2 regions of the Pseudomonas sp. ADAK2 TE3594 genome follow, and region 1 is predicted to be linked to the other one. Evidence: predicted binding sites of a transcription regulator. Region 1 holds the regulator's gene; the other holds the start of a gene.

Region 1 (15,292 bases):
AATCGAAATCCTGCCACAACTGCGCCAGGCTCTTGGCGATCACCAGGCCCAAACCACTCTGGCCAGGCGACTGGCGCTCAAGGGTTGCCAGCGCGGTGCTCGATGGCAACAGCGAAATGCGTTCGTCACTGGTGGGCATCAGCAATTGACCGGGCAAGCCTTGCGGCACGCTGCCCTTGTGCAGAAACAGGTCGTAGCTGCTGTGTTCCAGGCTGTCGGGGTCGTAACCGAAGTAGCTGGTCATGGAGCCATGGGGGTCGAGATCGACCACAACCACGCGCTTGCCCGCCTCAGCCAGCAAACCGGCTAAAGCGATGGAGGAAGTGGTTTTACCGACACCACCCTTTTGATTGGCGACTGCCCAGACTCTCATTCGGATTGTTCCTCCCGGTCGAAAAGGTCGACCGAGAATTAGCTCAACGTGTTAATGCGGGTGACGGAGAATTGACGGCACTCTCTCGTCCCGGCGACTTGACCGGGGTAGGTGCAGTTTGTGTGCCAGCCCGCTTCAACGCGGCATCCGGTTGTGCATGAGCCGTTCCGGTACCGGTGAGGCTGCGCCGTACATCGAGATTTCGTGACACCACCAGCACCACCCGACGGTTACGCGCCCGGCCTTCGGCGGTGGCGTTGTTGGCCACCGGCTGGAACTCACCGTAACCCACCGACGCCAGGCGCCCCGGGTTCACGCCCTGCATCGCCAGCATGCGCACGATGCTTGCCGAACGGGCCGAGGAGAGTTCCCAGTTGGTCGGGTATTGCGCGGTGCGAATCGGTTGATCGTCGGTAAAGCCTTCGACGTGGATCGGGTTGTCGAACGGCCTGAGGATCGCGGCGACCTTGTCGATGATGTTGAAGGCGATGTCGCTGGGCATGGCGTCACCACTGCCGAACAACAGGCTGGAATTGAGTTCGATCTCAACCCATAACTCATTGCCGCGCACGGTCATCTGGTTGGAGCTGATCAAGTCGCCGAACGCCGCGCTGATGTCATCGGCAATGCTTTTGAGCGGATCGTTGGCAGCCTGGGCGATGCCGGCGTCAATCTGTTCGCTGTCCTTGACCAGCGGCTTGGCCGGGGTCACGGTCTTCGGTCGCTCTTCGCCAATAGGAATCGGCTTGAGGGCGCGATCGGAGTCGGTAAACACCCCGATCAACGCCTCGGAAATGATCTTGTACTTGCCTTCGTTGATCGAAGAGATCGAGTACATCACCACGAAGAAAGCGAACAGCAAGGTAATGAAGTCGGCGTAGGAAACGAGCCAGCGTTCATGGTTTACGTGTTCTTCAGGTTGCCGACGACGAGCCATGAGGTTATTCCCTTAATCCATGAAGCCCTGAAGCTTCAACTCAATAGAGCGAGGGTTTTCACCTTCGGCGATCGACAGGATCCCTTCCAGCAACATCTCGCGATAACGCGACTGTCGCAACGCGATGGATTTGAGCTTGGCGGCAATCGGCAGCAAGATCAGGTTGGCACTGGCCACGCCATAGATGGTGGCGACAAAGGCGACGGCAATGCCGCTGCCCAGTTGCGACGGATCGGCCAGGTTGCCCATGACATGGATCAGGCCCATCACCGCACCGATGATGCCGATGGTCGGCGCGTAGCCACCCATGCTTTCAAAGACTTTGGCGGCTTCGATGTCGCGGCTTTCCTGGGTGTAGAAATCCACTTCCAGAATGCTGCGAATCGCTTCCGGTTCGGCGCCGTCCACCAGCAGTTGCAGACCTTTGCGTGAGTAGCTGTCGGGTTCGGCGTCGGCCACCCCTTCCAGACCGAGCAAACCTTCCTTGCGGGCGGTCAGGCTCCAATTCACTACGCGATCGATGCCGCCGGCCAGGTCCACCCTGGGAGGAAACAGGATCCAGGTAAGAATCTGCATGGCGCGCTTGAAGGCGCTTATCGGCGATTGCAGCAGCGAAGCACCGATGGTCCCACCGAGTACGATCAACGCCGCCGGGCCGTTGGCCAGCGCGCCGAGGTGACCGCCCTCAAGGTAGTTACCGCCAATAATGGCGACGAACGCCATGATGATCCCGATCAGGCTTAAAACATCCATCAGATACACGCCTCGACCAGGTGTTTGCCAATATCTTCCAGACCGTAGATCGCATCTGCCAGGTCGGCTTTGACGATGGCCATCGGCATGCCGTAGATCACGCAGCTGGCTTCATCCTGGGCCCAGATCGCACTGCCGCCCTGCTTGAGCAGACGCGCGCCTTCGCGACCGTCGGCGCCCATGCCGGTCAATACCACCGCCAGAACTTTGTCGCCGTAGGATTTGGCCGCGGAGCCGAAGGTGATGTCCACACACGGTTTGTAGTTCAGACGCTCGTCGCCCGGCAGGATTTTCACCGCGCCACGGCCGTCGATCATCATTTGCTTGCCACCCGGAGCCAGCAGCGCCAGGCCCGGACGCAGGATGTCGCCATCCTCGGCTTCCTTGACACTGATGCGGCACAGTTTGTCCAGACGCTCGGCGAAAGCCTTGGTGAAGGCTGCTGGCATGTGCTGGATCAACACGATCGGTGCCGGGAAGCTGGCCGGCAACTGCGTCAGCACCCGTTGCAGGGCAACCGGGCCACCGGTGGAGGTACCGATGGCGACCAGTTTGTAGGCTTTGCGTTTCGGCGCAGGCGACGATGGAGTCGCTGCATGGGTGCGAGCCGGAATCGGTGCAGGTGCCGGACGCGCAGGCGCGCTGCTGCCGTAGTTGCTGACGCTCGAAGGCGCAGGCGTCGGGGCTGGCGCAGCCACTGGGGCCGGGGCGCTGTAAGTGCTGGCGCGACGGTTACTGCGCGAGATGCTGAGAATCTTCTCGCACAGCAGTTGCTTGACCTTCTCCGGGTTACGGGAGATGTCTTCGAAATTCTTCGGCAGGAAATCCACCGCGCCGGCGTCCAGCGCATCGAGGGTGACCCGCGCGCCTTCGTGAGTCAGCGAGGAGAACATCAACACCGGGGTTGGGCAGCGCTGCATGATGTGCCGCACTGCGGTGATGCCATCCATCATCGGCATCTCGTAGTCCATGGTGATCACGTCTGGCTTGAGAGCCAGTGCCTGATCGATCGCCTCTTTGCCGTTGGTCGCCGTACCGACGACCTGGATATTCGAATCCGCTGAAAGAATTTCCGAGACGCGGCGGCGGAAAAACCCCGAATCGTCCACCACCAGGACTTTGACTGCCATAAACACTCCGTTAGACGGGGCGAGGCTCAGTCGCCCCGCTCCCCCAGAATCAAATACGCCGTGCGGCGTAACGCTTGAGCATGCTCGGAACATCGAGAATCAGCGCAATGCGGCCGTCACCGGTGATGGTGGCGCCGGACATGCCCGGGGTTCCCTGGAGCATTTTGCCCAATGGCTTGATGACCACTTCTTCCTGGCCCACCAGTTGATCGACGACGAAGCCGATCCGCTGAGTGCCCACCGAAAGAATCACCACATGGCCTTCGCGCTGCTCTTCGTGAGCAGCGGAGCTGACCAGCCAGCGCTTGAGGTAGAACAGAGGCAGCGCCTTGTCCCGCACGATCACCACTTCCTGGCCGTCCACCACGTTGGTCCGCGACAGGTCGAGGTGGAAGATCTCGTTGACGTTCACCAGCGGGAACGCGAACGCCTGGTTGCCGAGCATGACCATCAGCGTCGGCATGATCGCCAGGGTCAACGGGACCTTGATGACGATCTTCGAGCCCTTGCCCTTGGTCGAGTAGATATTGATGGTGCCGTTGAGCTGGGCAATCTTGGTTTTCACCACGTCCATGCCCACGCCGCGCCCGGAGACGTCGGAAATCTCGGTCTTGGTCGAGAAGCCCGGAGCGAAGATCAGGTTGAAGCAATCCGACTCGCTGAGACGGTCCGCCGCATCCTTGTCCATCAGGCCTTTCTTCACGGCAATACCGCGCAGAACATCGGCGTCCATACCTTTGCCATCATCGGAGATGGACAGCAGGATGTGATCACCTTCCTGTTCCGCGGACAGGATCACCTTGCCGCTGCGAGGCTTGCCCATCGCTTCGCGCTCAGCCGGTTCTTCAATCCCGTGGTCGACCGAGTTGCGCACCAAGTGGACCAGCGGGTCGGCCAGGGCCTCGACAAGGTTCTTGTCGAGGTCGGTTTCTTCGCCGACCAGCTCCAGGTTGATCTCTTTCTTGAGCTGGCGAGCCAGGTCGCGAACCAGACGCGGGAAGCGCCCGAAGACTTTCTTGATCGGCTGCATACGGGTCTTCATGACCGCGGTCTGCAGGTCGGCCGTGACCACGTCGAGGTTCGACACGGCCTTGGACATCGCTTCGTCGCCGCTGTTGAGGCCCAGACGGACCAGGCGGTTACGCACCAGTACCAACTCGCCGACCATGTTCATGATTTCGTCGAGACGCGCGGTATCGACCCGCACGGTGGTCTCGGCTTCGCTGGCCGGTTTTTCTGGTGGTGGCGCAGACGGGGCACGGGCCGGGGCCGGTGCAGCAGCGGCGGCCGGTTTCGGCGCTTCGGCTTTTGGCTCGGGGGCTTTGGCCACAGGTTTCGCAGCTGGTGCTGGCGCCTTGGCGACAGGAGCAGAAACCACTGCGCCGGTGCCGACCTCGGTGAACTTGCCTTTGCCATGCAATTCGTCGAGCAGCGATTCGAACTCATGATCCGAGATCAGATCGCCGCCGGCCGCTTTAGCGGTTGGCGCAGCCGGAGCTGGTACGGCGGCAATCGCCGACTCCAATGCATCGACGGCAAAGTTGCCTTTACCGTGCAACTGGTCGAGCAGTGCTTCGAACTCGTCGTCGGTAATATCGGAGCTGTCGCCTGCCGCTTTCGGGGCAGCCGGTGCGGCGGGCGCCGCGACTACTGCATCGACGGCGAACTGGCCTTTGCCGTGCAGTTGATCGAGCAACGACTCGAACTCGGCATCGGTGATTTCATCGCTGGCCGAGGCATCGCTGGTCGGCACTGGCGCAGCCGCTGGAGCCTCGGCTTGAGCCTTGACGGCGTTCAGCGAGTCCAGCAGTTGTTCAAATTCGTTATCCGTGATGTCGCCCGATTCTTCAGCGGCAGGTTCTTCCACCACCTCGGCGACCGGTGCCGACTCATCGGCGGTTTGCGGCTCGGCCAGACGGGCCAACGCTGCAAGCAATTCTGGAGTGGCAGCCGTGATCGGGCTGCGTTCGCGGACTTCGCTGAACATGCTGTTCACCGCGTCCAGTGCTTCGAGAACCACGTCCATCAGCTCCGAGTCGACGCGTCGTTCACCCTTGCGCAGGATGTCGAACACGTTCTCGGCGATGTGACAGCACTCCACCAGTTCGTTGAGCTGGAGGAAGCCGGCGCCCCCTTTTACAGTGTGAAAACCGCGAAAAATTGCATTGAGCAAATCCGCATCATCCGGTCGGCTTTCAAGCTCGACCAGCTGTTCGGACAGTTGCTCTAGAATCTCGCCGGCCTCAACCAGGAAATCCTGAAGGATCTCTTCATCGGCGCCGAAGCTCATTAAGGGGGTGCTCCTGAGGTCTAAAAACCTAAAAAACCTAAAATGCTAAAACTCTAAAATCCTAGGCTGGATAACAAATCGTCCACATCGTCCTGACCGGACACAACGTCTTCTCTTTTATCGGCATGAATCTGCGGACCTTCACCCTGAGAGAGATGTTTTTGCGGATCTTTTTCAGCCAGCATCGCATCACGGTCATGTTCGATACCCGCAAAGCGGTCGACCTGACTGGCCATGAGCACGAGCTTGAGCAGATTGCTTTCAACTTCGGTGACCAACTGGGTCACGCGCTTGATCACCTGACCGGTGAGGTCCTGGTAATCCTGGGCCAGGAGAATGTCGTTGAGGTTGCTCGACACGACGCGGTTATCTTCGCTGCTGCGTGTCAGGAAACCGTCGACGCGCCGGGCCAGTTCGCGGAACTCTTCAGCCCCGACTTCGCGACGCATGAACCGTCCCCAATCCGTGCTCAGCGCCTGAGCTTCGTCGCTCAGGCTGTTGATCAGCGGCGTGGCGTTTTCCACCAGGTCCATGGTGCGGTTCGCCGCGGCCTCGGTCAGCTTGACCACATACCCCAAGCGCTCGGTGGCATCCGTGATCTGAGACACTTCCTCGGCTTGCGGCATGTGCGGGTCAATCTGGAAATTGACGATCGCGCTATGCAGCTCGCGGGTGAGCTTGCCTACCTCCTGATACAGGCCGCGGTCACGGGTCTGATTGAGCTCATGGATCAATTGCACCGCATCGCCAAACCTGCCTTTTTCAAGGCTCTCGACCAGTTCGACCGCGTGTTTTTTCAGGGTCGATTCAAAATCGCCCATTGAAGATTCTTTATGCTCCATAGCTCCCCCGTGGCGCAGTCCATCAACCGATGCGTTCGAAAATCTTCTCGATTTTTTCTTTCAACGCCTGGGCCGTGAAGGGTTTGACCACATAGCCATTTACACCGGCCTGGGCCGCTTCGATGATTTGCTCGCGCTTGGCTTCAGCGGTCACCATCAGCACCGGCAGGTGCTTGAGCTTTTCATCGGCGCGCACGTGACGCAGCAGATCGATACCGGTCATGCCAGGCATGTTCCAGTCCGTTACCAGAAAGTCGATGCTCCCACTGTTGAGAACCGGAATGGCAGTGGTGCCATCGTCAGCCTCGACCGTGTTGGTGAACCCAAGGTCACGCAACAGGTTTTTTATGATCCGCCGCATCGTTGAGAAGTCATCAACGATGAGGATTTTCATGTTCTTGTCCAATTCGACCTCCAAGCAGTCTTAAACGCGCCCAGCACCTGGACGCGCCATTTCAATCAATCCGGCAAAGCACTCAATGACTGTCTGGAGCACAACAGATCGAGACCGGCGCAGTTCAACACCACACCAGCTCCATTCGCAGTGTCCCCACACTGCCTTCAGCGCGCTCGCCACTCCCCCAAACGCCCCCGCAAACGGGCCGCGCACTGGCTGTGTAACTGGCTGACCCGCGATTCGCTGACCCCCAGGACCTCACCGATTTCCTTGAGATTCAACTCTTCGTCGTAGTACAGCGCCAACACCAGTCGCTCACGCTCCGGCAAATTGGCAATCGCGTCCGCCAGCGCCGCCTGGAAGCGTTCATCTTCCAGATCGCGTGACGGCTCGAGATGAGCACTGGCGCCATCCTCATGCAGCCCTTCGTGTTCGCCGTCCTGTAACAGATCGTCGAAACTGAATAACCGGCTGCCGAGGGTGTCGTTCAAAATCCCGTAATAATCGTCGAGACTCAATTGGAGTTCGGCCGCAACCTCATGATCTTTAGCGTCACGGCCGGTTTTAGCTTCAATCGAGCGAATCGCGTCGCTGACCATGCGGGTATTGCGGTGAACCGAACGTGGTGCCCAGTCCCCCTTGCGCACTTCATCGAGCATCGCGCCGCGGATTCGTATGCCCGCGTACGTCTCGAAACTCGCGCCTTTGCTGGCGTCATATTTGGTTGATACTTCAAGCAGGCCGATCATCCCGGCCTGGATCAGGTCTTCGACCTGGACACTGGCCGGCAAACGCGCCAGCAAGTGGTAGGCAATGCGTTTGACCAGTGGCGCGTAACGCTCGATCAGCTCGTACTGCGCGTCACGTGCCGACTTCTTGTAGAGGTTGTAGCCACTGGCTGTCATAGGACGGGTCCTGCCGCTTGTTGCACGAGGCGCTCGACGAAAAACTCCAGGTGCCCGCGTGGGTTGGCCGGCAGTGGCCAGGTATCGACCTTCTGCGCAATGGCCTTGAACGCCAGGGCGCACTTGGAACGCGGAAAGGCTTCGTAGACGGCACGCTGCTTCTGCACGGCCTTGCGCACGCTTTCGTCGTAAGGCACCGCACCGACATATTGCAAGGCGACGTCGAGGAAACGATCCGTGACCTTGGTCAACTTGGCGAACAGGTTGCGGCCTTCCTGCGGGCTCTGCGCCATGTTGGCCAAGACACGGAAACGGTTCATGCCGTAGTCGCGGTTCAGCAGTTTGATCAGCGCGTAGGCGTCGGTGATCGAGGTCGGCTCGTCGCACACCACCAGCAAGACTTCTTGCGCTGCGCGGACGAAACTGACCACCGAGTCACCAATGCCCGCAGCGGTGTCGATCACCAATACGTCGAGGTTGTCGCCGATATCGCTGAAGGCCTGGATCAGGCCGGCATGCTGGGCCGGGCTCAGATGAACCATGCTCTGGGTGCCGGATGCGGCCGGGACGATGCGAATACCGCCGGGCCCTTGCAACAGCACATCGCGCAGCTCACAGCGGCCTTCGATCACGTCGGCCAGGGTACGTTTGGGTGTCAGCCCCAGCAGGACGTCAACGTTCGCCAGCCCCAGATCGGCATCCAGCAGCATGACGCGCCGGCCGAGCTCAGCTAGAGCCAGGGACAAGTTCACTGACACGTTAGTCTTCCCGACGCCACCTTTGCCGCCGGTCACCGCGATCACCTGTACGGGATGCATGCTGCCCATGTTATTTTCTTTACCTTGTCTTACTTAGACGGAGGCCACATTACTGGCTGCGCGTTCACCAACTGAACAATGCATGGCAGACCATCGATGTAGGTACAAAAACCGTTCATTAAATACCTCAGCCAACCCGCTTGGTCGGACTGTGGTAAAGGTCAGCGAACATATCAGCCATGGCTTCTTCGCTGGGTTCTTCCTGCATTTGCACGCTAACGGCACGGCTGACCAACTGATGACGACGCGGCAGATGCAAATCATCCGGAATCCGCGGGCCATCGGTCAGGTAAGCCACCGGCAATTCATGACTAATGGCCAGGCTCAACACCTCGCCCAAGCTTGCCGTTTCATCCAGTTTAGTCAGGATGCAGCCGGCAAGGCCGCAACGTTTGTAACTGTGATAAGCGGCAGTTAGAACCTGTTTCTGGCTGGTGGTTGCCAAGACCAGATAATTTTTTGATTTGATGCCGCGTCCGGCCAGGCTTTCGAGCTGCATACGCAGTGCCGGATCGCTGGCCTGCAAGCCGGCGGTATCGATCAGCACCACGCGTTTGCGCAGCAAAGGCTCCAGTGCCTGCACCAAGGATTGGCCCGGATCGACGTGGGTGACCGACACGTTGAGGATCCGGCCGAGGGTCTTGAGCTGCTCCTGAGCGCCGATGCGATAGCTGTCCATGCTCACCAGCGCGATGTTCTGCGCGCCGTACTTGAGCACGTAACGAGCCGCCAGCTTGGCCAGCGTGGTGGTCTTGCCCATGCCAGCCGGGCCGACCATGGCAATCACGCCGCCCTCTTCCAGTGGCTCGACTTCCGGGGTGGTGATCATCCGCGCCAGATGCGCGAGCAACATGCGCCAGGCCTGACGGGGTTCTTCGATGTCGGTAATCAGCGCCAGCAGATCGCGCGACAACGGGCCGGACAGGCCGATGCGTTGCAAGCGACGCCAGAGGTTGGCCTGGGCCGGACGACTGCCTTGCAGCTGATTCCAGGCCAGCGAGCCAAGTTGCACTTCCATCAGTTCACGCAGGCTGTTGAGCTCGAAACGCATCGAGTCGAACGCACGCGGGTCGACGCCGGTCGCCGCGGCAGGCGCAGGTGCCGGGCGCCGAGGCTCGGCCAGCGTCGGCTCGATCAGCGGCTCGGCGGCGGTCAACGGCAGGCCGGCGAACAACTGACGATTGGTGCTCTTATCGCTCTCGCCATCGCCACGCAGGCTCAGTTCGGCCTGGGCGGTGACGATCCGCGACTGGGTCTTGCGCAGCTCGTCCTCGAGTTCCATGTTCGGAACACGCGGGGCCAGCGCCGACAATTTGTAATCCAGGGCAGCCGTCAGCTCGACACCACCGGCGATCCGGCGATTGCCAATGATGGCGGCATCAGCGCCCAGCTCATCACGAACCAGTTTCATGGCCTGACGCATATCGGCGGCGAAAAAACGCTTAACTTGCATAAACCACTACCTCAGCCGTTGGGCCCTACTGTCGCAACAATGGTCACTTGCTTGTTGTCAGGGATTTCCTGATAAGCCAACACATGCAAACCCGGGACTGCCAGTCGGCCGAATCGCGAGAGCATCGCGCGAACCGGACCGGCCACCAGCAGAATCACCGGTTGACCTTGCATTTCCTGACGCTGCGCCGCTTCGATCAACGAGCGTTGCAGCTTCTCTGCCATGCTTGGCTCCAGCAGAACGCCCTCTTCCGAGCCTTGTCCTGCCTTCTGAAGACTATTGAGCAATATTTGTTCCAACCTTGGCTCCAAGGTGATCACAGGCAGCTCCGACTCAGTGCCTACAATGCTTTGCACGATTGCGCGGGATACGCCGACGCGCACCGCAGCCACCAAAGCGGCAGTATCTTGACTCTTGGCGGCGTTGTTCGCGATGGCTTCGGCGATGCTGCGAATGTCCCGTACCGGCACCTGTTCGGCCAGCAATGCCTGCAAGACTTTGAGCAGCTGCGACAGCGAAACCACTCCCGGCACCAGCTCTTCAGCCAGTTTGGGTGAGCTTTTGGCCAGCAATTGCATGAGTTGCTGGACTTCTTCGTGGCCAATCAGCTCGCTGGAGTGCTTGTACAAAATCTGGTTCAAATGCGTTGCCACTACGGTACTGGCGTCGACCACGGTGTAGCCGAGGGATTGCGCCTGGGCACGCTGGCTGATTTCGATCCAGACCGCCTCCAGACCAAAAGCCGGATCTTTGGCGGTAATGCCGTTGAGCGTGCCGTAGACCTGCCCCGGGTTGATGGCCAGTTCGCGGTCCGGGTAAATCTCGGCCTCCGCCAGGATCACGCCCATCAGGGTCAGGCGGTAGGCGCTTGGCGCCAGGTCGAGGTTGTCACGGATATGCACAGTCGGCATCAAGAAGCCCAGGTCCTGGGAGAGCTTTTTACGCACACCCTTGATCCGTGCCAGCAACTGACCACCCTGGTTACGGTCCACCAGCGGAATCAGGCGATAGCCGACTTCCAGGCCGATCATGTCGATCGGCGTCACGTCATCCCAGCCAAGCTCCTTGGTTTCCTGGGCGCGGGCCGGCGATGGCAGCAGTTCCTGCTGACGCTTGACCTCTTGCAGGGCCTGAACCTTGACCGTGTTCTGCTTCTTCCAGAACAGGTAAGCGCCGCCGGCCGCCAGGGCTGCCATGCTCAAAAAGGAAAAATGCGGCATGCCCGGCACCAGGCCCATCACCGCCATCAAGCCAGCGGCCACGGCCAGGGCTTTCGGCGAGGCGAACATCTGACGATTGATCTGCTTGCCCATGTCTTCCGAGCCGGAAGCTCGGGTCACCATGATCGCAGCAGCGGTCGACAACAGCAGTGATGGCAATTGCGCCACCAAACCGTCACCGATGGTCAACAAGGCGTACACCCGACCAGCATCGCCAAAGGTCATGCCGTGCTGGAAGATACCGACTGCCATGCCGCCGATCAGGTTGATGAACAGAATCAGCAGGCCGGCGATGGCGTCACCGCGCACGAACTTGCTGGCACCGTCCATGGAACCGTAGAACTCGGCCTCCTGGGCCACTTCCATCCGGCGCAGTTTCGCCTGGTTCTGATCGATCAGGCCGGCGTTCAAGTCGGCATCGATGGCCATCTGTTTGCCGGGCATCGCATCAAGGGTAAAACGCGCGCTGACCTCGGAAATCCGCCCGGCACCCTTGGTCACTACGACGAAGTTGATGATCATCAAAATCGCGAAGACCACGATACCAACCACGTAGTTACCGCCGATCACCACTTCACCGAAGGCCTGGATCACCTTACCGGCGGCGGCATGGCCATCCTGACCGTGGAGCATCACCACCCGCGTCGAGGCCACGTTCAGCGCCAATCGCAACAACGTCGCCACCAGCAGAATGGTCGGGAACACCGCAAAATCCAGCGGCCGCAAGGCGTACACGCAGACCAGCAACACGACAATGGACAAGGCAATGTTGAACGTGAAGAACACGTCCAGCAGGAACGGCGGTACCGGCAGCATCATCATGGCCAGCATGACCAGCAGCAACAGCGGCACACCCAGATTGCCCCGACTGAGGTCGGCAACGTTTGTGCGTGCAGTGTTGATTAACTGAGAGCGATCCACCGGTTTTCCCCGTTCCTTTAAAGCAAACTTTTGACGCCTGAAGCAGGCGCAGGGCGGCTATTGCAAGAAGCCTTCCAACTTTTGCCAAGGAGGGGAATAGAGAGATTTGTTGAGCCCGGTAGCAGCTGCCGAGCCCGCGAGGCTGCGTTCGAGGACGCAGTCCTCGCAAAGGTTTACGACTGCTGCGCAGTCGAACGCAGCCTCGCCGGCTCGGCAGCTGCTTCACACGCAATGGGACTGAGGAAAATCAACCTGCGATCAGAATTTGCTCTTTGCGAATTTCGCCAAACTCAAGTTTTTTGCCGACCAGATAAAGCGTTCCTCGCAACATCTGAAGGCCTTCCACCTCAACAAAATCCTCTTGTGCATACCCGAATACTACCTTTGTAGAAGGCGCCGCTACTTCTGGGGAAATCAAATGCCATTCAAGAAGATTGAGCGCCCACTGAAAGCGGATGATCGGCAGATCACCGATAACGATCTGACGGTTATCGCCTTCCCAGCGAAAATCCATCCGAGCGGTAATCTGCAAATGCCCGTCGATAATGTTGAATTCGGGCTTGCCATAGCGCCGCTCCAACCCACCGCTTGACCACTGATCCATGTAGTAATCGGGGGAGCTGAAGACTTTGACCAATGCTGCATTATTGTCAATTTTGCCCGCCGCATCGAAAAAGTAGTTGTAAATATAATGGTAGGCAAAGCCATCCAACTCAGGCCGAATAGCATTGATCGGGCTATCCAGATAACCCGTGATGTATGAATTCGCCATATGTTTAAAGTCCAGAAAATCCAGGGATGCCTTAAACGTGACCGAGTAACCGATCGCCCGTTCACGCAGATTTTCCTGAACGATGCCCGAGACAAACTCCAACTCCATACCGTGGAGCTTTTTATATTCACGCTCTTCCATAACGATTCCCTCTGAGCCTTGCATGAACGCCCGTGCTGCTCGCACCTCTCACTGAGAGCGGCTATAACACGGACATTGAGCGGGAGAATTCCCGGACTCATGACATCGCTTGAGAGGGAGACTGTCTACTGTCAGAACTAACAGGTAGAGGTTTTTTCGGATAGGCGGAAGGTTGCCAGCAGATCAAAAGATCGCAGCCTTCGGCAGCTCCTACGCGCCTGTGGGCGCCGCCGAAGGCTGCGATCCTTGATCCATCAAGAATCGCGGCGCAAGTCCGGTGGAATCGGCAGATCGTCCTGGAGCGGATCCGGGCGCTTGCCCTTGCCGGCGCGGTACTGGCGGATCTGGTAGACGTAGGCCAGTACCTGGGCAACCGCCAGATAGAGCCCGCCGGGAATTTCCTGCTCCAGCTCCGTGGAGTAATAGATCGAACGCGCCAGCGCCGGCGATTCGAGCAGCAGCACATTGTTGGCCACGGCGATTTCGCGGATCTTCAGGGCGAGGAAGTCGCTACCCTTGGCCAATAGCACCGGTGCATTGCCTTTGTCTGGATCGTACTTGAGGGCCACGGCGTAGTGAGTCGGGTTGGTGATGACCACGTCAGCCTCGGGGATCGCGGCCATCATCCGCCGCTGCGACATCTCGCGTTGCAACTGGCGAATACGCTGCTTGACCTCCGGCCGCCCTTCCTGATCCTTGTGCTCATCGCGCACTTCCTGCTTGGTCATCTGCAGCTTCTTGTGGCTTTCCCAGAGCTGCACCGGCACGTCGACCACGGCGATGATGATCAGCCCGCAAGCCATCCACAAGGTACTCCAACCAACCACTTGCAAGCTGTGAATGATCGCCATGTCCAACGGTTCGTGAGCGATGCGCATCAGGTCATCGATGTCCGACGACAGGACCGCCAACGCCACGAACAAGACAATGAAAAACTTCGCCAGGGCCTTGAGCAGCTCAACCAAAGCCTTGGCCGAGAACATCCGCTTCAGGCCCGCGCCGGGGTTCATGCGACTGAACTTCGGCGCCATCGAGCCGGCGGCGAACAACCAGCCACCGAGGGAGATCGGGCCGATCAACGCAGCCAACAGCAAAGTGATCATCACCGGTTGAATCGCCAACAGGGCAATCTGTCCCGAGTGCAGCAAGAAGGTGCCCATGTTGCGCTGATCCAGAATCACTTCCCGCGACAGCGTGAAGTTCATCCGCATCAGCTCCATCATGTCCTGCGCCAATGCACCACCGAAAATCAGCAACGCACCGGCGCCAGCGAGCATGACCGCCAAGGTATTGAGCTCCTTGGAGCGCGCAATCTCGCCCTTCTCACGGGAGTCCTTTTTACGTTTCTCCGTGGGGTCTTCTGTTTTGTCCTGACCGCTTTCGCTCTCAGCCATGACTCAGCGCGCCCGTGCCAGTTCGCGCAACAACTGCAAAGCCTCGGAGGCCAGCGGTTGGTACTGATTGAGAATGTCCGCCAGACCGACCCAGACGATGAACAGCCCGAGCACCAGGGTCAGCGGGAAGCCAATCGAGAAAATGTTCAACTGCGGCGCCGCCCGGGTCATCACGCCAAACGCAATGTTGACCACCAGCAACGCGGTGATCGCCGGCAGCACCAGCAACAGCGCCGCGCCAAGCACCCAACCCAGCTTCCCGGCCAGCTCCCAAAAATGATGGACCATCAACCCGCCACCGACCGGCAGCGTGGTGAAGCTCTCGGTGAGGACTTCGAACACCACCAGATGGCCGTTCATCGACAGGAACAGCAGCGTCACCAGCATGGTGAAAAACTGCCCGATCACCGCCACCGATACTCCGTTTGTAGGGTCGACCATCGAGGCGAAGCCCATGCCCATCTGGATCGCGACAATTTGCCCGGCGACCACGAAAGCCTGGAAGAACAGCTGCAAGGAGAAACCCAACACCGCGCCGATAATGATTTGTTCGGCAATCAGCAGCAGTGCACTCAGGTCGAGTGCGTTGACCGGCGGCATCGGCGGCAGGCCGGGAGCGATCACGACGGTTATCGCCAGGGCGAAGTACAGACGCACGCGCTGAGGCACCAGGCTCGTACCGAAAATCGGCATGACCATCAGCAACGAACCGATGCGAAACAGCGGCAACATGAACGTTGCTACCCAGGTACTGATCTGGGTATCGGTCAGCTGCAGCAGCGACATGGTTTAGCCGATGACCTGAGGAATACTGCCGTACAGCTGCAGGATGTATTCCATAAAGCTCTGCACCATCCACGGGCCGCCAACGATCAGCGTCACCAGCATCACCAGCAGGCGCGGCAGGAAGCTCAGGGTCTGTTCGTTGATCTGGGTGGCCGCCTGG
Region 2 (15,292 bases), 1.3 Mb from region 1:
ATCTGGAGCGCCCGGAAGCCGTCAAGGAATTGATCACCCGTAGCGGTACCGAGTGGATTGCGGTGCTTAATCAAGAAGTCCTGCGATTGCAAAATGTCGGGGACTTCGTCTGCGAATGGTTTTTTGACTTCCATACCCTGCCGTTCGATGTCTCACGGGTTCAAGTCACCCTGGGTCGCGCGTTCGGCATGGCGCGCCTGCGCGGCCAGGGCACGGTTCATATCGATCAGCCTGAACATGAACTGCTTGGCGACAGCAAACCGATTCGCGAACTGCGCAAACTGCTGAGCAAACTGGCACCCACCGAATCTCCGGTGCTGATTCGCGGCGAAAGCGGCACCGGCAAGGAATTGGTCGCCCGCACCCTGCATCGAGAATCCCAGCGTCGCAGCAAACCGTTCGTGGCGATCAACTGCGGCGCGATTCCCGAACACTTGATCCAGTCCGAACTGTTTGGCCATGAGAAGGGTGCCTTTACCGGCGCTCATCAGCGCAAGGTCGGGCGGATCGAGGCGGCCAACGGCGGAACGTTGTTTCTCGATGAAATCGGTGATCTCCCCCTGGAACTGCAAGCCAATCTGCTGCGTTTCCTGCAGGAAAAACACATTGAACGTGTAGGGGGGCACCAGCCTATTCCGGTGGATGTGCGGGTATTGGCGGCGACGCACGTCGACCTTGAAGCGGCCATTGAGAAGAAACTCTTTCGCGAAGATCTGTATTACCGTTTGAATGTCTTGCAAGTCATTACCGTGCCGCTGCGTGAACGCCATGGCGATCTCTCGATGCTGGCCAACCACTTTTCCCATTTCTACAGCCAGGAAACCGGCCGTCGCCCTCGCAGCTTCAGCGAGGACGCGCTGATCGCCATGGGCAAGCACGATTGGCCGGGCAATGTCCGCGAGTTAGCCAACCGGGTACGGCGCGGGCTGGTTCTGGCCGAAGGACGGCAGATCGAGGCGCGAGACCTGGGGTTGATCAGTCAACACGCCACCGCTTCGCCGATGGGCACCCTTGAAGACTACAAGACCCGCGCCGAGCGTCAGGCGTTGTGCGATGTGTTGAACCGGCACAGCGATAACCTGAGTGTCGCCGCCAGAGTTCTGGGGGTGTCGCGGCCGACTTTTTACCGATTGCTGCATAAGCACCAAATCCGCTAGGGCGGGTGAAACGAAAAGGCCCGCTGCGACTTCCATCGCAGCGGGCCTTTTCCATGGGGGTGAAACGGTTAGAAGTAGTACGGGAATTTCAGGCTGAAGGAAAAGTCTGGCGAGTCGTCGGTCAGTCCGATGGACAGGTTGGGAACGATCGTCAGGTTATCGGTTGCTGCCAGGGTCATACCGATGTTGAAGTTGGCCGAGTTGTAATCGCTGTTGGAAATCGATTGCCAATCGCCACCATCCGGCTTGATCTTGCTCTTGCGGGCGAACTGATCGGTGAACGAAAACGACATACTCATCTTCTCGTTCAAGGCGAATGCAATGCCGGCGCCGACCTGCCAGGAATCGCCCAGTTTCACATCGCCGGGCACCTTGGAGTTGACCTGAGGGCTGATGTCGCTGAAAGAGTCTTCCATGTTGTAGGTGTAGGCCAGGCTGCCGAACAGCACGGCCGGGTCGAAGCTCTTGACCAGTGAGATACCCGGGGTGATCGACCAGACACCATTGCCGGTCGGCAAGTCCTCGGGTACCGAGAGGTTGTCGTTGTTCGGGTCATTGACCAGCTTGATGCCGTAAGGGTCCTTACCGGTCGGCGCCTTGACGCGCAGTGTAACGACCGCGTCGGGCAGATTGGCCGACTCATCCAGAAACTTGTAGGCAACGCCAAAGTTCACATCGCCGATGGTCGGGTCGCGGGTCACGGTTGCGTCCGACGTCACCGGGCCTGCACCTCCGGCGCCACCGGAGGAATACGTTGATTCGCGATACACCACGGGGACGTTGATGTCGAACTGCCAACGTTGGGCCACGTTGTAGCGGGCGGTCAGGTCCAGGGTCCAGTTATCCGCCTTGATACGGTCGAGGTTGATATTGCCGAGGAAAATCGCGTCCAGTGCCAGGAAGCCGTTGAGTACCAATGCACGGGTATCGTAGTGCGTGTAGGTCAGGCCGGTTTCGACGCTGAACTTGCCGCCACCGAAGAAGCCGCTGGCTTCGTCATACAGGTTGGAAACGCTTTGCGCAGGCGCCGAATCATCCTTGAGCGATTGGCCGTATGAACTGCCTGTGGTTCCCGGCGCACCGGCAGCCACCGTCTGGCCACTCCTGGGCGTTTCCGCAGGGGATTTGGTCAGGCGTTTGGGAGCGGGTGTCGCAGGTGCTTCTTCGACTTGGCGAACGCGTTGCTCGAGTACCATCAGCGCGTTCTGTTGTGCTTCGTAACGCTGTTTCAACTCCATGAGTTCTTGTTTTAGTGCTTCGACCTGGGGGTCCGGTGCTGCGTACAGCAGTGTGGCCGGGGCCAGGCTACTCAAACAAACGATTGCTCTAAACGTCAACGATCGGTGCATGGGTTAGCCGTCCCTTCTGACTACATCGGGTGACACTGAGCGTAGATCAGAATCCTTGAGCGCGAAGACCTTTGAGTTGGTCCAGGTTGCCATTCAGCGACCCGGCTGTCGCGTTGTCACGCAGCACGACATTGAAGGATGTGAGGTTGCTGACCTGGTTGCCACCGCCGAGCAACGTCGTATTCTGCATCAGCCCACCCTGGGCCAGGCGTTGTACGGTACTGCCCTGGTTGTTGTTGGCGACAATGTTGAGTTGCACACCCGTACCGGTCGAGGAAACACTCAGCGAGCCCGCGCCATTGGCGCCGACCAACGTCGAGCCTGCGGCCAATGCTTGGCCCTGCTGTTGCGTTGCTGGCGCTTGGCTAGCCTTTGTGACGTTGATATCAACGTTGTTGTAGGCAGTGTTATGGTCGCCGGCAGCACGCACGACTTGAGTGACGCCTTCGGTGCTGTTGAGGCCGCTACCGCCAGTGACGGTACCGGTGCCTTGCGAATGCGCTGAGCCATTACCTTTTTCGTTGATAATCGACACATAGAACTGTGGCTTGATGGTCGATTGTTGAATCTGCATCGAGGAAGTTGCCCCGATCACTTCACCGTTGGCATTTTGCCAAGTGCTGGTCATGACGATGCCGAAACTGATGATCCGTCCCGGCATGACATAGCGGCCTCGCAGGGTCGCCAATTCCTGATCCTTCAGTTCAATGGGTTTGAACGTCTGTGCCTGGGTCGGCAGGCTGGCGGCCAGGCAAACCATGGCTAGCCAGAGTGGAGTCTTCATTGGATGCTCCCGGAGCGTCGTGCTCCTTGTCATTAGAAGAAGTCGCTTTGGATGAATCCGAAATCCATTAACTCTGCGTCTCGCACCGGGGTGAAGGCGTTGATGCGGTTCTTGGCGGTCAGTGGCAAGGGCGGGTCGAGCAACGCATTGGTTTTGTCGTAGCCCTGACCGATCACGGCAAAGATGATGCCGTTCCAGCCTTTTACAAAGTCGTCGACTTTGTAGCGTTTATGACCGAGTACCGGATCTCCGATATAGACCCAGCCCTCATGGACTTTTTGCATGACCACAAAATGTTTGTAGCCACGGATATCCAGGAGTACCACAACCGGAATTCTGATTTCGCTCAACGTTTGCGGCGCTACCCGGTAGCCACGGGCCCGCATGCCGATACTTTCCACGTAACGCTTCATGTCGAGCATGGAGAAGCCCTGGACGCGGACAAGATCTTGATCGGAGTGGGCCAGCATGCCTTCGATGATCTGTTCTTCATTCACGTCCAGCCAATAGGCCTGGCGCAATATGGTTGCCAGCGCAGCTGCGCCGCAACTGAAGTCGGTTTTCTGTTGCACCAGGTCGGCAAATTTACGCTCGCGCATGCTCTGGATCGGCTTATACACCACCGCGCCGCCCGGCAGGACGGAAAGCGGCATTTGTGCAGCCTCGCTCACACTGGCCACGTAAAGCAAAAATGCCAAGGCGATAATGCGCATGGTGGGACGCCTTCTGGGTGTGTTGAAACAGGCCCCCGTAAGGGGGCCTCCAGAGACAGCAATTAGAACGAGTTGTTGGAAATGGCCAGCGAGTTGCTTTGTTGGTTACCCACACCGGCAGCTACGTTGACGCCGAGGTTGCCACTGCCACCATTCACCGAACCGCTCAGGGTTGCAGTGTTGGTCACAGGGTTTGCCCAGCCAGTTGGAGTCAGCACTTGATAGGAATAGGTGTTGCTCAAATCAAAAGAGCTGCTTTCACTGAAAGTTTTCGATTTGTCGTACGAAGATTCGGACTCTTTACTGCCCGATTTTTCGAACGAGGAGTCGGACGATCTGTCCCACGATTTATCGTACGATCTTTCGAACGAGGAATTGCTCGATCTATCGCGCGATGCGTCAAGGGATGCATCGATCGATGCGGTAAGCGATCCATCGAAAGTATCGGTGCGGGTGCGTTCGCGACGGCCATCATCCCGAGTAACGGTCCTGGTGGCATTCGCAGCAGCGTCCACGGCTACGTTCAAAGACGCACTGCGAGTAGAGCTGCTATCCGAGCTCCTGGAGCCGCTCGAATCAGAGCTCCTGGAACCACTCGCCGCGGAGCTCCTGGAACCGCTCACGTCAAAGCTCGAAGAAGCGCTTTTATCAACGCTCACATCGGATGACTTGTCGCGAGAGGAGCTACCGCTGGCCGTTCTGGTAAATGTGAACGTATCCTGGCGGTACGTCCGATCGGCGTTGTTATTTACGACCAGGCCAGGACCCTGTTGATCGGCAGAGGCGGTGGCTGTTGCGTTACCGAGCGGAGCATTGGTGTTGGCAATGGCCATGGTGTTTTTCTGCTGGTTAAGGTCGCCACCCGCAATGTTGATACCCATGTTACCGCTGCCACCATTACCCGAGCCGCCCATCACGGCAGAGGCTGTGCTGCCGAAGTTGTTGACCCTGTTGTTGTTGCTGTATTGCGTGACGTCGGCGGTGGCTTCGGCAGTGCCGAACACGAAGCTGTTGTCCTGGCTGGAGTTTGAGGCAGCATTGGCGATGGCGGACGCGTTGTCTTGTTGGTTGCCGTTACCGGCAGCCACGTTGACACCGACGTTGCCGCTGGCGCCTGTGGCGGAGCTGCTCATCTCGGCTTCGTTGACCGTCCCCTCGTTACGGATGCGGTTGCCGGTACTGCTCTGGTTATCCCACGCATTGGCTGTCGCATAGACAGGGATCTTTGTTGGAGGAGGGGGTTTATGACCATGGTGGTGGTCATTGTCACGCCAATCGTTCGCTTGTACAGCAACAGCCATGACCGCAGCAATTGCGAAAACCAGAGGCTTTAGTGCCATCGAAGGTTTCATGGTGATTCTCCGTACTTATTTTAGGTTAAGTGTTGTTTCTACCTGTTTGGGTCAATCCGAGACCCGTACGCTCAGGGTGTTGGCCGTTCGGTTTCCCACCCCGGCGCTCTGATTCAACTGGATCACCCCACGGCTACCGGTGAAGGCCTGATCGCTGGTAGCGACCTGGCGATAGCCTGGTGCAGAGTCAGTTGGATCGGAGTTGGTGATCAGCGTCACGTTCTGCTGCATGAGGACGCTGTCGTCGATACTTTGCGGCTGTGTACTGACGCTTATCCGCAGGGCGTTGGCTTGCTGGTTGCTCGCGCCCGCGCTCTGGTTGACGCCCAGTACGCCGTTGCCGTGGCTGAAGGAGTCGCCTTGAATGCTGGATCGGGCATCGATCCTGGGGTCGACCTGCGTACGCAGCCGTTGGCGAATCTGTGTGGTAGCACTGGCGTTGTTGCCAATGGCGATGGCGCGGGCGTTGGCCTGTTGCTGCTGATCGCCTGCCGCCTGGTTGACCGAGAGGACGCCCTGGTGCTGCATGCCCGAACCGTCGATGTCGGCGTTATTGATGACGGGCGATTGGGCAAAGGTCGATGCACTGCAAAACATGGCGATCAGCAGCAGCGTACGATTCATCTTAACGGTCTCCCGTTACGACTCTCAGAGCACCCAGGCCTTGCTGGATGTTTGAATTGACCATGTTGGCAATACCGTTGCCCGAATTTCCCGAACGTCCAGCGGGGAGGTTGGAAAGCTGGGTCTGGTTGGTGAGATTGCCACCCAGGTTGTTGGTGTTTTGAGTGACCAGGCGGGAGATGCCTGCACCACTGGCGACGCTGGCAAAGTCGCCGTCGCTCAACTCGTCCGTTTGTCTGAGGACTTGTTTGGACGGGTTGGCATTGGCGGTCGTGGGGCCAGGGTCGGGCATCACCGGCGCACGCGTTGCCATGCGCGGCTGGACATCTCGTTTGATAATGATGAGGCCGTTATCAGCCTGTACGGGCAGGCAGACACTTGAACCCAGTGCGCATCCGATCAGCAGGAGGCTGTAGATGCTTCTATCAAATTTCCCCACGGCGGCAATTCCTTCTTTGTTGTGGCTGGTCCTGGTCAGCGTTGTGGAAGGAGTGAGCGAAAGCTGTGCCGGTTTTTGATTGTTGTTTTAATTCAGAGGGTTATCGGTCAACGCTAGTGGATCGATGAAAGGGTGTTTCAGGTCTGAGACAACCGCCGGGCCGGCAATATTGATAAGAGATCGCAATAGCACTGGATCCAAGCTTTGCGCGGGATGTATCAGCGCTCTAACACATCGCATGACAAGACGATGACCAGTGTTGAAACAGGCTGTTCGAGAGGGATGGGGTGTTTCAGAAGCGGACGTATTTTGCAAAAATACTGCAACAAATGCAGGAGTATTTGACCAGTGCCCATCAGTTCCGCGCAATCCAATGTGGGAGCGGGCTTGCCCGCGAAGGCAGCGGCACAGTCAACATTGATTTTGCCTGATACACCGCTATCGCGGGCAAGCCCGCTCCCACAGGGATTTTGGTGTTGGCCCAAATAGGGAAGGTCAGTGCCCGAGCAGCTGCGTGACCGCTTGCAATGCCTGAAGCCGGCGTTCGGCCCAATCGCCCTGAAGCACTTGAACAGGCTGTCGATGCTGTTCCAGCCATGCCAGGGTCGCGTCGAAAAAAGCCCGGCGTTCATCCAGTTCCGGCTGGCAACGCTGGCCATCGTCCGTCCAGTCGACCTGCTCGGGAGACAGCAGCAAGTGCAAGTCATAGTGCCGAGCCCGCAGCGCCTGCTCGATCCAGGCAGGGCAATCGCCAAACAGGGTCTGGCTCCAGAGCATGTTGCTCAGCAAGTGAGTGTCGAGAATCAGCAGCTGCGGCCCGAGGGCGCGGGCGTCATCCTCCCATTGCAGCTGGCCGCGAGCGATTTCGGGGATATCGGCCGGGCACGTGTCGCGCGCCTTCTGCTCAATGAACCAGCGCACGTATTCGCCCACCAGAGCACCGCCGAATTGCTCTTGCAGTTCGGCGGCGAGCCAGCTCTTGCCGCTGGATTCAGGCCCCGTGAGTACCAGTACTTTCATGTGCGCAACGCCGGGTCGGCGCGCCATGTCCGCCAGCCGTGCACCGCCAGCAGTGCGAATACCCCATAGAGGCCGGCGGTCAGGTACAGCGCTTTATAGATGAACAGGCCAACAAAGATGATGTCCAGCGCGATCCACAGCGGCCAGCATTGCAAACGTTTTTGCGCCATCCATAACTGCGCCACCAGGCTGAAACCGGTCAACGCCGCATCGAGCCAGGGTTGGGCGGCATCGGTCCAATTAGCCATTGCGGCCCCCAGCAGCAAACTGCCGAGCGTGCCGACGGCCAAGCCGAGCGCGGTGGATTTGCCATCGAGCAGGCTGACCTGCCGCCCACTATGAGTCACCCCCGAGCGAGTCCACTGCCACCAGCCGTAGAGCTGCAACGCGGCGTAGATCACTTGCAGCAGCATGTCCGAGTACAGCTTCACCTCGAAAAAGATCCAGCTATACAACAACACCATGACCAGGCCGATCGGCCAGCACCAGGGGTTCTGTTTGACCGTCAACCAGACGGCAATCACGCCGAGGGCGGCAGCAAACAGTTCAAGCCCGGACATGGAGGTTCCTTGGTGTCGTAAAAATGAGGGGGGCGAATTGTACCCGGATTGTGGGGAGTGGGGCTTGTTGTGGGGACGGGGGCTTGCCAATGCCAGTCAATCAAACGCAATTCCTGTGGGAGCGGGCTTGCCCGCGAAAGCGGTGTGTCAGGTGGCATCGATATTGACTGTGCCGCCGCCATCGCGGGCAAGCCCGCTCCCACAGGGGATAGCGGGAATGCCGGGGCGCAGTTACACCCGAAACTGCTTGAGCAACCCGTTCAACTGTTCGCTCAGTTCCTTGAGGTGAACGCTGGCCACGCTCGACTGTTCGGCCGCCAGTGCCGTGCTGTGGGACCACCCGGCTGCCTGGGTGACGTTCTGATTGATGTCTTCCACCACGTGGGCCTGCTGCAACGTCGCACTGGCAATCGAGGCGTTCAACCCGTTGAGGTTGCGCAAGGCCTGGCCGATGGCATTCAGGCTGGCGCCGGCCAGACCGGCCTGCTCGATGGTCAGTTGCGATGCACGGCTGCTGTCGCCAATCACCTTGACCGCTGCTTCGGAATGGCTTTGCAGGCGTTCGATCATCGACTGGATTTCCGCCGTCGACTTTTGAGTGCGCTGGGCCAACAGGCGTACTTCATCGGCAACCACCGCAAACCCGCGACCTTGCTCGCCGGCCCGAGCGGCTTCGATGGCGGCGTTGAGAGCCAGCAGGTTGGTTTGCTCGGCGATGGAGCGGATCACTTCCAGAACGCTGCCGATTTGCGTGCTTTCGGCGGCCAGCGTACGAATCACTTCAACAGCTTGATCGATGGTCGCAGACAGCTTGTCGATCTGCTGCAAGCTGCCATCGATATTGACCTGTCCCTGCTGCGCCTCAGATTCGGCATTGCGCATTTCGCTGGCCGCGTGTTCGGCGTTCTTGGCCACGTCCTGCACGCCGTAGGTCACTTCGTTGATCGCGGTCGCCACCAGTTCCATCTGTTGCGACTGCTGCTGGCTGCGTTGCTGGGCTTGCTCGGCATCGTTGCCCAGTTCGCGGGAAGACTGGCCCAGCGCGCCGGCGGATACCTGCAACTGACTGATCACCAGGCGCAGTTTCGCGGTGAAGGCGTTGAAGTGCCGGGCCAATTGCGTGACTTCGTCCTGGCCGTGGGTATCGAGGCTGCGGGTCAGGTCGCTTTCACCGCTGGCGATGTTGGCCATGGCGTTCACGGTTTCCTGGAGCGGGCGCACGATGCTGCGGGCAATCATGATCACCAGCAACGCCATGATCAGGGCAATCACCAGGCCCACGAAAGACGCCTTCCAGACCTGTACATAAAACTCGGCCTGCATGTCATCGATGTACACGCCCGAACCGATCACCCAACCCCAAGGCTCGAACAGTTTCACGTAGGAGGTTTTTTCCACCGGCGCGCTGGCGCCCGGTTTCGGCCAGCGGTAATCGACCATGCCGGCACCCTTGGCCTTGGCGATGGCGACCATCTCGTTGAACAGCGCGAAACCGTCGGGGTCGCGAATCGTTGAAAGGTTCTGGCCTTCAAGTTTCGGATTGGTCGGGTGCATGACCATGACGGGCGTCAGATCATTGATCCAGAAATAGTCATTCTGGTCGTAGCGCAAACCGCGCACGGCGGTCAGTGCCTGCTTTTGCGCGGCGTCGCGGGTGAGGGTGCCGGCAGTTTCCAGGCCTTGATAGTAGGTGAGGATGCCACTGGCGGTCTGCACCACGTGCTGGGTCTTTTGGGCCTTGGCCTGATAGAGATCGTCGTGAATCTGCTTGAGCATCAACACGCCCAACGTCAACAGCATCACCACGGCCACGATCAAGATGAGCCACAAGCGTCGGCTGATCGACACACTGCGCAAGCTGTTCATAACGCTGTTACTCCGTTTTCTTGTTCTTGTCATAAACGATCGCCAGCATCCAACCACACTTTGCCGATCGGGCCTATGCGACTCAGGTCCTATTACGCGGCAGCGTAAATGAGGCGTGTCTGATAGGATTTCGGCCCCGCACGGAAAAACCTGAGTCCAGGTTGATTTTTCACGAAGTTTTTACGGTTTTGTGTGGATATTGCGCGCGCGGGGCTTCAGCCAAGGCTGATTGCGTTTAACGCTTTACAAATTATTAACGGAGCATGCCTGGGGGTATTGCTTCTTGGGGGATTGATGGATCTTTGGACGGCCTTTCAGGCATTGATTTTAGGCGTTGTAGAAGGGCTGACGGAGTTCTTGCCCATTTCCAGTACCGGGCACCAGATCATTGTGGCGGACTTGCTCAACTTTGGGGGCGAGCGGGCCATGGCCTTCAACATCATCATTCAGCTCGGGGCGATCCTGGCGGTGGTCTGGGAGTTTCGTCGCAAGATCTTCGACGTGGCCATCGGTTTGCCGACGCAGCCCAGCGCTCGACGCTTTACCGCGAACCTGTTGATCGCCTTCCTGCCGGCCGTGGTATTGGGGGTGATTTTCGCCGACTTGATTCACAAGTACCTGTTCAACCCGATTACCGTGGCCACCGCATTGGTCGTGGGCGGGATCATCATGTTGTGGGCTGAACGCCGTCAGCATGAAGTGCATGCTGAAAGCGTCGACGACATCACCTGGAAAGATGCCTTGAAAGTCGGCTTTGCCCAATGCCTGGCGATGATCCCCGGAACCTCGCGTTCCGGCTCGACCATCATTGGCGGTTTGCTGTTCGGGCTGTCGCGCAAGACGGCCACCGAGTTCTCGTTCTTCCTCGCCATGCCGACCATGGTCGGCGCGGCAGTGTACTCGGGCTACAAATACCGCGACCTGTTCGTGCCGGCTGATTTTCCGGTGTTCGCCATTGGCTTCGTCACGGCGTTCATCTTTGCGATGATCGCCGTGCGGGGCTTGCTCAAGTTCATCGCCAGCCACAGCTACGCGGCGTTCGCCTGGTATCGCATCGCGTTCGGTCTGGTGATCCTGGCCACTTGGCAATTCGGCTGGGTCGACTGGACAGCGGCCAAGCCATGAGCGATTCCGGTGCGCGCAACAATAACCCCGGACGCAAGCCCGGGGGCGCCATGCAGAACCTGCGGCTGAAACTGCTGGTATTCGTTGTGCTGTGCGCAGTGCCGTTGTTTGGCTCGGTGTCGCTATGGCTGCACGGGGTGTCGGTGATTCCCCTGGCGGCCTACGGCATCGTCAGCGTGCTGGCGTTTTTCCTGTACTGGAGCGACAAGCACAAGGCCCGCGCCGACAGCTGGCGTACGCCGGAGAACGTCTTGCACGCGGTGGAACTGGCGGGTGGTTGGCCGGGCGCCTTGCTGGCCCAGCAAGTGTTTCGGCACAAGACCCGCAAAGTCTCGTTTCAACTGGTGTTCTGGCTCATCGTGCTGATGCATCAGGTGTTCTGGATCGACCAGCTGTTTCTGGGCGCTAACCTGTTTGCGTTGTTTTAAAGCGCTTCAAAGCAATAAGCCGACCTGCGTGCGCTTGGGCAACTTGCTCACCACCAATTGGTGGGAGCGTTGCAGCAAGCCTTGCAGTTCTTCGGTGCCCAGCGGGTAGGGCGTTTCCATGATGACCCACTGGGCCCGGGCCAGATACGGCGCCGGGTGAATGCCCGGCCGGTCGCAGTGGCCCAGGAACAGGTCCTTGTCGACCTTGAAAGCCAGGGACTGTCCGCGCAGGTTTTGCAAAGCGAACATCTTGTTCCCGGCAATCGAAAACACCCGCACGCCACCCCACTTGTAGTCCTCCCGCGCACCAGGCAGCGCCAGGCAAAATTGCGCGACGTCCTCTTCGCTCATTAATCGCGCTTTCATAACAGTCTGTCCCCACAAGCATTGAATGATTCGATCAAATGGTCGATCCAGGCGCGCACCGCTGGCATCACCCCGCGTCGATGAGGGTAGACGGCTTGCAGCCAGCCGCCTGGCAATGACCAGTCGGGCAACAGTTGCACCAGCGTGCCGTTTTCCAGCTCCTGCTCGCAATACATCATGGGCAGCACGGTAAAGCCCAGCCCGGACAGGGTACAAGCCTTGCGCACGAGAAAATCATCGACTCCCAATCGGGCTTCGAATGTCATTTCACAGGCCTTGCCATGCTGGTCGAGCATCCGCAGATGCACCAGCCGATCGGCTTCCAGGGCGCCCAGTATCGGTACGTTTTTCAAGTCGTCCGGGGTTTTGATCTGCCGCTCGCGAAGAAACGCCGGGCTGGCGACCATGACGGTCTGTGCCTGACGCAGGCGGCGGGTGACCAGCAATGGATCTTCATCACCCAGATCCCGCACTCTCAAGGCGACATCGACGCCTTCGGTCACCAGATCAACCCGGCGGTTGAGCAGCATCACCTCCAGTTGCACCTGCGGAAACTTCTCCAGAAAGTTACTGATTATTCCCGGCAGCACTTCGTGGGCCAACCCGACAGGGCAGGACACCCGCAGTCGTCCCCGGGGTTCACTGGACATGCTGGCCACCGCTTCGTCGGCCATCTCGGCTTCCAGCAGCATCGCCTGACAGTGCCGCAGGTAGCGCTCGCCTACGGCGGTCAGGTTGAGTTGGCGGGTAGTGCGTTGCAGCAGGCGCGCGCCCAGGCGCTCTTCCAGCTCGGCAATGCGTCGCGACAACCGGGACTTGGGAATCCCCAGCAAACGCCCGGCCGCTGCGAAACCGCCGGCGTCGACCACCTTGGCGAAGTAATAGAGGTCGTTAAGGTCTTGCATGATTCAAATCCGATTGTTCTATCAGTGAGACGAACTATCGCATTGTTGCTGACTAATCAGCTATTGGTTTCGTCGATAGGATTGTCTCCATCAGATCGCCGGGTGGCGATCCTCACCTTGGAGATCCCACATGAAATTACTGCATATCGATTCGAGCATTCTGGGTGACAACTCGGCTTCCCGTCAGTTGAGCGGCGAAGTCGTCAAAGCCTGGCAAACCGCCGAGCCTGGCGTAGCGGTGACTTACCGCGACCTGGCTGCCGATGCCATCAGCCATTTCTCCGCCACCACCCTGGTTGCCGCCGGTACCGCCGCTGAGCTGCGCAACGCCGCGCAACAACACGAAGCCGAGCTGAGCGCGCAGACCCTGGCCGAATTCCTCGCCGCCGATGCCGTGGTGATTGCAGCGCCAATGTACAACTTCACCATTCCGACCCAGCTCAAGGCCTGGATCGACCGCATCGCCGTGGCCGGTCAGACTTTCCGCTACACCGAAGCCGGCCCTGAAGGCCTGTGCGGCGGCAAGAAAGTAGTCATCGTTTCGACGTCTGGCGGTTTGCATGTTGGCCAACCAACCGGCACTGCTCACGAAGACTACTTGAAGGTGCTGTTTGGCTTCATCGGCATCACCGACATCGAGTTCGTCCGCGCCCATGGCCTGGCCTACGGTGATGAAGTGCGCACTAAAGCCATGAGCGACGCCCAGGCGCACATCAGCGAGCAATTGTTCGCTGCCGCGTAAGGCTTGCGTAAAGTCGTAAACAGCTCGGGCAATACCCTTGAAACTCTGTATTCTGGTCATCGTGATGGCCAGGTACGGAGTTTTTTGTTTCTGGCGGTGATCAGTTTCTGGCCCAGGTTATGCACCCGAGGCTTAACATCTGCGGTCAGGTAACAAGGTGGGGCATCCCATGGCGCGTCTTTGTGCAACGCTACTGATTTGCCTGCTCGGCAGCCTGAATTCAGTGCACGCCGCGCCTGCGCCGCATCCTCACTGGAGCGTCGGCTTCCATGAGATGACGTTCCTCGATCCGCTGGACTTGCAGCCGATGCGCGCCATTGCCTTTTACCCGTCCAGTGAAAGGGAACATTCCAGCACGCTCGAGGGCTACACGGTCGAAGCCGGTGAAGACACCAAAGTCGCCATCGGACGTTTCCCGATGCTGATGCTGTCCCACGGCAACACCGGAACCCCGCTGGCCCTGCACGACCTCGCTACCTCATTGGCGCGCAAGGGTTTCGTGGTGGTGGCGGTGATCCATCCCGGCGACAACTCCAAAGACCATAGCCGCCTCGGCACCTTGAGCAACCTTTATGGTCGGCCGATCCAGATTTCCGAAGCCATTACCGCGACACTCAGCGACCGGATGCTCGCGCCCTTCGTCAATGCCGAACAGGTCGGTGTGATTGGCTATTCGGCGGGCGGTGAGACTGCGTTGATCCTGTCCGGTGCCACCCCGGATCTGGATCGTCTGCGCCGTTATTGCCAGGAGCGCCCGGATGATCACGATGCCTGCAACACGCAGGGCGAACTGATCGTCGACCGCGATGACTTGCAGCCAGTGGCAGACCCGCGCGTGCATGCCTTGCTGCTGATGGCGCCGCTGAGTCTGAAGTTCGGCCGCCATACCCTGGCCGACGTGCATGTGCCGGTGCTGCTATACAGCGGCGATGGCGACAAACTGGTGGCGTTCGACAAAAACGCCGCAGCGCTTGCGCGCAAACTACCGACCGCACCGGACTTCAAACTGCTGGCCGGGGCAGGGCACTTCGTGTTCCTGGCGCCGTGCAACGAAGAACAGATCGCCGCCATGCCGGCACTGTGCACCGATGCCGACGGCGTCGACCGCAAGGATATTCACCGCAACATGATCTCCGAAGCCGGACGGTTCTTCTCCCATGCCTTGGGCAAACCCACCCGCGCCGGGATGCAAACCGCGGATCAATAAACTCCCCGGACCTCTTGTGGGATCGAGCCTGTGGCGAGGGGGCTTGCCCCCGTTTGAGTGCGTAGCACTCACAAAATTTTTGGTACATCAGAGATTTGGGGACTGCTTCGCAGCCCAACGGGGGCAAGCCCCCTCGCCACAGGCTCGCTCCCACAGGGGATTGCAGGTGTGTCAGGCCATTGCGCGGTGTTTCAGTATTAAGGTCAAACCGAGTCCGGTCACCGACAACAACGCCGCACTAAAGAAAATCCACGAATACCCCAGGTTCAACGCCACTGCGCCCATCAGCGGTCCGGCAATCGCCAGTGCCAGATCGAAAAACACCGCATAGGCACTCAAACCCGCTCCGCGACTGGAATTGGGTACTTGCTTGATGGCTTCCACCCCCAGCGCCGGATACACCAGCGACAGGCCGAACCCGGTCAGCCCGGCGCCGATCAAGGCATAACCCGTCGAGGGCGCCAGCCACAGCAGGACCAGCCCCACGGTTTCAATGGTCATGCAGGCGATGGCGGAGGTGAAGCCGCCGAAACGGCTGATGCTGGAGATGAACAACAACCGCGCCAGAATGAAACAGACCCCGAATACCGTCAGGCAATAAGCCGCGCCGGTCCAGCCAAGGCTGACGTAATACAGGGTAATAAAGGTAGTGAGC

What was found. Region 1 encodes FliA, which starts transcription of late flagellar genes. Its sites were predicted from a motif close to CTAAAGTTTNNNNNNNNNNNGCCGNTAA; they were not measured.
Region 2: the regulator FliA is predicted to act here: its motif matches at 9,992-10,019, upstream of AB7M22_RS10655 (methyl-accepting chemotaxis protein).

The regions. Positions count from the first base shown of each region.
Region 1 covers NZ_JBRJGV010000001.1:993,330-1,008,621, reverse strand. Annotated here, with positions in the region: gene AB7M22_RS04500 (ParA family protein) at 1-373, opposite strand, end outside; gene motD (flagellar motor protein MotD) at 417-1,310, opposite strand; gene AB7M22_RS04490 (flagellar motor protein) at 1,323-2,063, opposite strand; gene AB7M22_RS04485 (protein-glutamate methylesterase/protein-glutamine glutaminase) at 2,063-3,193, opposite strand; gene AB7M22_RS04480 (chemotaxis protein CheA) at 3,243-5,483, opposite strand; gene AB7M22_RS04475 (protein phosphatase CheZ) at 5,537-6,325, opposite strand; gene AB7M22_RS04470 (chemotaxis response regulator CheY) at 6,348-6,719, opposite strand; gene fliA (RNA polymerase sigma factor FliA) at 6,887-7,627, opposite strand; gene fleN (flagellar synthesis regulator FleN) at 7,624-8,454, opposite strand; gene flhF (flagellar biosynthesis protein FlhF) at 8,573-9,898, opposite strand; gene flhA (flagellar biosynthesis protein FlhA) at 9,910-12,039, opposite strand; gene AB7M22_RS04445 (hypothetical protein) at 12,287-12,952, opposite strand; gene flhB (flagellar biosynthesis protein FlhB) at 13,207-14,346, opposite strand; gene fliR (flagellar biosynthetic protein FliR) at 14,350-15,132, opposite strand; gene fliQ (flagellar biosynthesis protein FliQ) at 15,136-15,292, opposite strand, start outside.
Region 2 covers NZ_JBRJGV010000001.1:2,328,535-2,343,826, forward strand. Annotated here, with positions in the region: gene AB7M22_RS10610 (sigma 54-interacting transcriptional regulator) at 1-1,157, shown strand, start outside; gene AB7M22_RS10615 (hypothetical protein) at 1,226-2,506, opposite strand; gene AB7M22_RS10620 (hypothetical protein) at 2,553-3,290, opposite strand; gene AB7M22_RS10625 (C39 family peptidase) at 3,323-4,003, opposite strand; gene AB7M22_RS10630 (heme utilization protein) at 4,066-5,355, opposite strand; gene AB7M22_RS10635 (adhesin) at 5,407-5,979, opposite strand; gene AB7M22_RS10640 (hypothetical protein) at 5,981-6,418, opposite strand; gene AB7M22_RS10645 (AAA family ATPase) at 6,914-7,438, opposite strand; gene pnuC (nicotinamide riboside transporter PnuC) at 7,435-7,998, opposite strand; gene AB7M22_RS10655 (methyl-accepting chemotaxis protein) at 8,230-9,864, opposite strand; gene AB7M22_RS10660 (undecaprenyl-diphosphate phosphatase) at 10,159-10,989, shown strand; gene AB7M22_RS10665 (DUF1294 domain-containing protein) at 10,986-11,417, shown strand; gene AB7M22_RS10670 (MmcQ/YjbR family DNA-binding protein) at 11,424-11,783, opposite strand; gene AB7M22_RS10675 (LysR substrate-binding domain-containing protein) at 11,780-12,688, opposite strand; gene AB7M22_RS10680 (FMN-dependent NADH-azoreductase) at 12,819-13,430, shown strand; gene AB7M22_RS10685 (alpha/beta hydrolase family protein) at 13,600-14,637, shown strand; gene AB7M22_RS10690 (MFS transporter) at 14,809-15,292, opposite strand, start outside.